One region of the Azospirillum sp. A29 genome, then DNA from elsewhere that is predicted to be linked to it. Evidence: predicted binding sites of a transcription regulator. Region 1 holds the regulator's gene; the other holds the start of a gene.

Region 1 (3,406 bases):
GCTCTTGGGCATGGAACGCGGCTCCGGTTGCTCGGCCGAAAGGAATAAGGGAAAGGCCTAGGCAATTTCCCGCCGACCGTCAACCGCTGGCGTACCCTATTCCGCATAACACGAAGCCCCCGGCCCGTCGGCGATGCCGCTGAACCGGGGGCTTTGCAGAAGTCGTATGGTTACGCCTTCGTATCGACGTGCTGGCCACCGGCGTCACCGCCCTTGGCGACACCGACCATCGCCTCGCGCAGCAGGCGTCCGTGGATGGTGTAGCCGGGCTGGAGAACCTGCACGACGGTGCCGGCGGCCTTGCCGGTGTTCTCGATCTCGAACATCACCTGATGGAAGTTCGGGTCGAACGGCTCGCCGGCCGGGTCCAGCTTCTTGATGCCGGCACGGTCGAAGGCGGCGAACAGCTGGCGCTCGGTCGCCTCGACGCCGACGGCGAGGCCCTTCAGCACATCGTCCTGCTCGCGGCCCTCGGCCGGCACGGCGTCGAGCGCGCGGCGCAAATTGTCGGCGACCGACACCAGCTCCTTGGCGAAGCTCGACACGGCGAACTTGCTGGCGTCCTCGCGGTCGCGCTGGGCACGGCGGCGGGTGTTCTCCGTCTCCGCCATGGCGCGCAGAAGCTGGTCCTTCAGGCTGGCGACCTCGGCCTCCAGCTTGGCGACACGGTCCTCGGGCGAACCGGCATCCGTCTGGTTGGCGGCGGTGTCGGCGGTGGCCTCGGTCGGCTCCACCGTGGCGTCGGCGGGCTTGTTCTGCTCTTCGCTCATGGTTTTCTCAATTCTTGCTTCGTCAAAAGGCGGAGTTGGTGAGGGTGGTGTTCAGCCGATCAGCCGGCTGACCACCTTGGCGGTGTAATCGACCAGCGGAATGATGCGGGCATAATTGATGCGGGTCGGGCCGATGACGCCGATGGCGCCGATCACCTGTTCCCGGCTGTTCTGGAAGGGGGAGATGATCATCGAGCAGCCGGAATGGCTGAACAGGACGTTCTCGGCGCCGATGAAGATCTGCACGCCGTCGCCGCGACCGGTAGCGTCCAGCATGCGCAGCATCGTCTCCTTGGTCTCCAGCGCCTCGAACAGGCCACGCACACGCTCCAGGTCGGACAGCGCGGTGACGTCCTCCAGCAGGCGGGACTGGCCGCGGACGATCAGCTGGCCGGCGTTCGACCCGCCACTGCCGGCCCAGGTGGCCAGACCGGCGGCGACCACCTTGCGCGACAGCTCGTCCAGCTGGGTCTTCTGCTGCTCGATCTCCTGCAGGACCTCCTGCCGGGCCTCGTCCAGCGTGCGGCCGGCGAGCTTGGCACTGAGGAAGTTCGACACCGTCTGCAGGGTGGAGGTGGGAACCCCCATCGGCACCTCGATCACCCGGTTCTCGACCAGCCCGTCCTCGTTCACCAGCACGACCAGGGCACGGCCGGGGCCGAGCGACACGAACTCGATGTGCTTCAGCGGACGGTCGGTCTTAGGCGCCACCACCAGCCCGGCACAGTGCGACAGGCCGGACAGCATGGTCGACGCCTCGCCCAGCACGTCGGCGAAGGCGCGGCCGGAGGCGGAGCATTTCGCTTCGATCGAGGCGCGCTCGTCCTCGGTCAGCGACCCGATCTCCAGCAGGCCGTCGACGAACATGCGAAGGCCGGCATCGGTCGGGATGCGGCCGGCGGAGGTGTGCGGGGCATAGAGCAGCCCCTGCTCCTCCAGGTCGGCCATCACGTTGCGGATGGTCGCGGGCGACAAGGCCATGCCAAGCCGCCGCGAGATCGTGCGGGAGCCGACCGGCTCCCCCGACGCCACATAGGCGTCGACGATCAGCCGGAAAATCTCGCGCGATCGCTGGTTCAGCTCGTTGATCATGGACTGGGGCGGTCGTGCTCTGTTCGGGCCGGTCGGTTGCGGAACGCGGGTTCCGTCAACCGGTCCGAATTTAGGCAGGTCCGACCGCCGAATCAACGTGCGGGGCGAAGATGCCCCACCGGCATGCCCCCATTGGCCTGCAAGCGGTATGCAGGCGTGTGACCGCCCTTACTGCTCCGCCAGGAAGGCGCGGTACTGGGTGGCGATGGCGCCGACCGCCGCCTCGTACAGGCGCTGGCCATGTTCGGGACGGGCAAGGCTGGGGGCGGAGCCGATGCGGCCGTCGGGATAGCGGCGGCGGAAGTCGCGGGCATCGTGGAAGCCGCCGGCTGGCGCCTGTTCCGGTTCCATCGCCGCGGTCTTGATCGAGTCGGGATAGGCGTACTGGGTCAGCGACACCTCGCTGGGGGTGGCGTGCGAGCCCTCCTTGCCCTGGTACAGCTCGCGCGACAGGCGGCCGACCTCGCCATTCTCCCACCAGTTCACCAGGGTGCAACGCAGGTCCGGGGCGTCACGGCCGCGCAGCGCCCGGTTCTCCGCATAGATCTCGTAGAAGGCGGCGCGCAGCGTGGCGATGTTGCCGCCATGGCCGTTGACGAAGAAGAAGCGCTCGAACCCGTGTTCGGCCAGCGAGCCGACATAGTCGCGCAGCAGCGCGATCAGGGTGGATGGCTTCAGCGTCATCGAACCGGGGAATTCCATGTGGTGGACGGCCATGCCGACCGGGATGGTCGGACCGACCAGCGCGCCGGTGGCGTCGCCGACGCCTTTCGCGATGACCTCGGCACAGATGGCGTCGGTGCCGACCAGCCCGTTCGGTCCGTGCTGCTCGGTCGAGCCGATCGGCATGATGATGCCTTTGGAGGTCTTCAGATAGCTTTCGACCTCGGCCCAGGTGCTCAGGTGAAGCTGCACGGTGGCTGATCCTTTTCGACGATGCGTGCCGGAAATGCGGCCGGGAATGCGTTTGCCTTCATGTTAGGCGGCCGGCGGGCCGGGACAACCGCTCCCTGCGCCGGGCGGGCATGACGGGGCCGGCGGTTGGGCTTTGTTCATCCCGTGCTGGCGCATTGGCCTCATGGTCACTACAATCGCGTGTACCATGCCCTGTCGGGCGTCTGTTTCGGGGTGCGGTTGTGGTTGCGCGCGTCAACACGGTGGCGTTCCAGGGCATCGAGGTGCTGGGGATCGACGTCCAGGTCCAGATGTCCGGCGGAATCGTCGCCTTCACCGTCGTCGGCCTTCCCGACAAGGCGGTGGGCGAAAGCCGGGAGCGGGTGCGCGCCGCGCTGCACGCGCTGGGACTGGCGCTGCCGGCCAAGCGCATCACCGTCAACCTCGCCCCTGCCGACGTGCTGAAGGAGGGAAGCCATTTCGACCTCCCCATCGCGCTCGGCCTGCTGACGGTGATGGGGGTGCTGCCGGATGCGGAGATCGCCCGCTACGTGGCGCTGGGCGAGCTGGCGTTGGACGGTGCCCTGACGCCGGTGGCCGGCGTGCTGCCCGCCGCCATCGACGCGCTGGCCAACGATCGCGGCCTGATC
Region 2 (3,406 bases), 450 kb from region 1:
CCCGCTCTTCACCATGAACCAGCCGATGCCGCCCTGGAGCCCGCCCAGCAAGAACAGGCCGGCCAGCTTCGGCCACAGCTCCGACGAGATGCGGCCCTGCATCCAGAAACGCAGGAAGGGGATCAGGAAGGCGAAGCCGATCAACTGGCCCCACAGGCGGTGGAACCACTCCCACCAGAAGATCGACTGGAAGCCGGCCAGATCCATGTGGCTGTTGTAGATGCGGAATTCCGGCGTCGCCTTGTACAGCTCGAAGACCCGGTTCCATTCCGCCGCGGACAGCGGCGGTAGGATGCCGATCAGCGGCTTCCACTCCACCATCGACAGACCGGATTCCGTCAGCCGGGTGATGGCGCCGATCACGGCCATGGCCAGCACCATGGCGGCGCAGACCAGAAGCCAGACGGCGATGGGCCGGTTCGGATTGGGGCGGGTGGCGGCGGCGAGGCTGTCGGAGGCAAAGGCGGTCAAGGCGGCATTCCGGAGCGCGGCGGTGGGATGTCCGCAAATGTGGGGCGAACATCCCGTCCCGTCAAACGGCTCGTGCCCGGCGCCTGCCGGAATGCCGGATCGGGCTTGGATATCGGGGCCGGATATCAGGCCAGGATCAGGGGGTGCCGTCCGCGGTGGTGACGCCGGTCTTTGGCTGGGCGGTCTGGCTCTGGAACAGCGCCTCCTCGGCCGCGCGGCGGGAGACGAGGCCCGGCAGCTTGGTCGGCGTGCCGTTCACCGTGGCATAGACCCAGCGGCCGAACTGGCCGGCGGCGTCGGCATAATCGCCCTCGTTCAGCAGCTTCAGCAGGGTCGAGCTTTGCAGGCTGCCGGCACCGAGGTTGAAGACGAAGGATGCCAGCGCGCCACGCTGGTCCGCGTTCAGCGGCACCGTCACCAGGGCGTCGACATGGCTGGCGGCCTGGGCCAGGTCGGAGGCGAGGAAGGCATCGGCCTGCTCGACGGTGATGGTCTGTCCCATCGTCACGCCGGCGGTATGGCCGTAACCGATGGTGGGAACGCCGGCCGGGCACAGATAGGCGTTGAGGTAGAGGCCTTCGAAATGCTTCACAAGATCGACCGCGGCTTGGCAGACCGGCTGGGTGGTCATGGATGGAAACTCCCGGTTGGCGCGCCGGGCGGGGTGGTTCCGCCCGTATCGGCGGCGATCCTATGCGAAATTCTCGCAAGACGGGAGTATATATTTAAATTTGTCGCGAATTGCGGAGATGCGGCCGCAGAGAATCGCAGCAGGAGAAACGAGCGCGGGATCGGGCCGAAAGACTCAGGGCGACAGGGTCTGGGCGGCGCCGAACAGCACGAACAGGGCGAACAGCAGGGCGAACAGGCCGGCGATGGTGGTGAACTCCAGCAGTGCCTCCACCAGCCGGCTCTCGTGATCCCGCCACCGTGCCCGCTTGCCCGATCCCGGAGCGGAGGCGATTCGGGCCGGCCGCTTGTATTGGAGGCGGTCGGCCGCATGAGTCCCGGTCCAGCCGTCCGCCCGCCGCTTCGCCATCATCGCGCCCTCCACCTCTTCAGTGCCGATTTCTCTAAAATTTTAGAAAATTCCGACGGGTGGCGCTGTGACGGCAATCACAGGCGTGCAGTGCAGGAGCAGAGGAGGCGGTTGGGGGGATCGGGTAGGGCTGCCGGTGTCTGGTTCTGTCCTTTCGCTGTCCCGGCGATGCGTCCGCTGCCGGAAGGGTCGGCTTCTTCGCGACCGTTCGAAGAAATTTGCCCGCGCCGGCTGTCTGCCGCATTGAGGAAATATCATTTAAAATCAATATACTATCGGCAAGGCTGGATGAGTGTTGCAGGCATTAGCGGCAAATTCCGAAACGAGCCTCTTGAATCCACAATCCGCTTCGATTAGCTGTCTGGCACTCGCCGGGCTGGAGTGCTAACAGCCGCCGCCCGCGCCAATTCCCGTCAGTCAGAAACAAGCCTTGATCCAAGGAGGCATTCCATGAAGTTCCGCCCGCTCCACGACCGCGTCGTCGTCAAGCGTCTGGAGTCCGACACCAAGACCAAGGGTGGGATCATCATCCCCGACACGGCCAAGGAAAAGCCGCAGGAAGGCGAGATCATCGCCGTCGGCCCGGGCGCCCGTGACGAGTCGGGCAAGGTCGTGGCGCTGGACGTCAAGGCCGGCGACCGCATCCTGTTCGGCAAGTGGTCGGGCACTGAAGTGAAGATCGAAGGCGTCGATTACCTGATCATGAAGGAATCCGACATCATGGGCGTGATCGAGGCCTAAGTCCTCCGCCCGTACCCTTCGAAATTTACAAGTTAAAAGGAATCGAGATATGGCTGCCAAAGACGTCAAGTTCGGCCCCTCCGCGCGCGAAAAGCTGCTGCGTGGCGTTGACATCCTCGCCGACGCCGTGAAGGTCACGCTGGGCCCGAAGGGCCGCAACGTCGTGATCGAGAAGTCCTTCGGTGCTCCGCGCATCACCAAGGACGGCGTGTCGGTCGCCAAGGAAATCGAGCTGGCCGACAAGTTCGAGAACATGGGCGCCCAGATGGTCCGCGAGGTCGCCTCGAAGACCAACGATCTGGCCGGTGACGGCACCACCACCGCCACCGTCCTGGCCCAGGCCATCGTCCGCGAAGGCGTGACCAAGGTCGCCGCCGGCCTGAACCCGATGGACCTGAAGCGCGGCATCGACATCGCCGTCGCCGCCGTCGTCGCCGACATCCAGGCCCGCGCCAAGAAGGTCACGACCAACGACGAGATCGCCCAGGTCGGCACCATCTCCGCCAACGGCGAAGCCGAGATCGGCAAGATGATCGCCCAGGCGATGGAGCGCGTCGGCAACGAGGGCGTCATCACGGTGGAAGAGGCCAAGAGCCTGGACACCGAGCTGGACGTCGTCGAGGGCATGCAGTTCGACCGTGGCTACCTGTCGCCGTACTTCATCACCAACGCCGACAAGATGATCGCGGATCTCGAGAATCCGTACATCCTGCTGCACGAGAAGAAGCTGTCGGGCCTCCAGCCGCTGCTGCCGGTCCTGGAGTCGGTCGTGCAGTCGTCGCGTCCGCTGCTGATCATCGCCGAGGACATCGAGGGCGAGGCTCTGGCCACCCTGGTGGTCAACAAGCTGCGCGGCGGCCTGAAGATCGCCGCCGTCAAGGCCCCGGGCTTCGGTGATCGCCGCAAGGCGATGCTGGAAGACATGGCCATCCTGACCGGCGGCCAAGTCATCTCGGAAGACCTCGGCATCAAGCTCGAGAACGTCACCCTCGACATGCTGGGCACCGCCAAGAAGGTCGTGATCTCCAAGGAGACCACCACCATCGTCGACGGCGCCGGCGAGAAGGCCGACATCGAAGCCCGTTGCGGCCAGATCCGCGCCCAGGCCGAGGAGACCACCTCGGACTACGACCGTGAGAAGCTGCAGGAGCGTCT

What was found. The regulator HrcA, encoded in region 1, represses chaperone genes, less so after heat shock. The targets are predictions, from matches to a motif close to GTTAGCACTCNCCNNNGGNGAGTGCTAAC.
Region 2: groES (co-chaperone GroES) is a predicted target of HrcA. The motif match lies at 1,871-1,899, and genes of this name have one in related genera.

The regions. Positions count from the first base shown of each region.
Region 1 is NZ_CP170466.1:1,848,497-1,851,902, forward strand. Features, by position in the region: gene ABNQ38_RS23750 (response regulator) at 1-12, opposite strand, end outside; gene grpE (nucleotide exchange factor GrpE) at 171-770, opposite strand; gene hrcA (heat-inducible transcriptional repressor HrcA) at 822-1,862, opposite strand; gene ABNQ38_RS23765 (creatininase family protein) at 2,031-2,777, opposite strand; gene ABNQ38_RS23770 (YifB family Mg chelatase-like AAA ATPase) at 2,999-3,406, shown strand, end outside.
Region 2 is NZ_CP170466.1:1,394,755-1,398,160, reverse strand. Features, by position in the region: gene ABNQ38_RS21525 (COX15/CtaA family protein) at 1-471, opposite strand, end outside; gene ABNQ38_RS21520 (lysozyme) at 608-1,102, opposite strand; gene ABNQ38_RS21515 (hypothetical protein) at 1,277-1,513, opposite strand; gene groES (co-chaperone GroES) at 1,961-2,251, shown strand; gene groL (chaperonin GroEL) at 2,301-3,406, shown strand, end outside.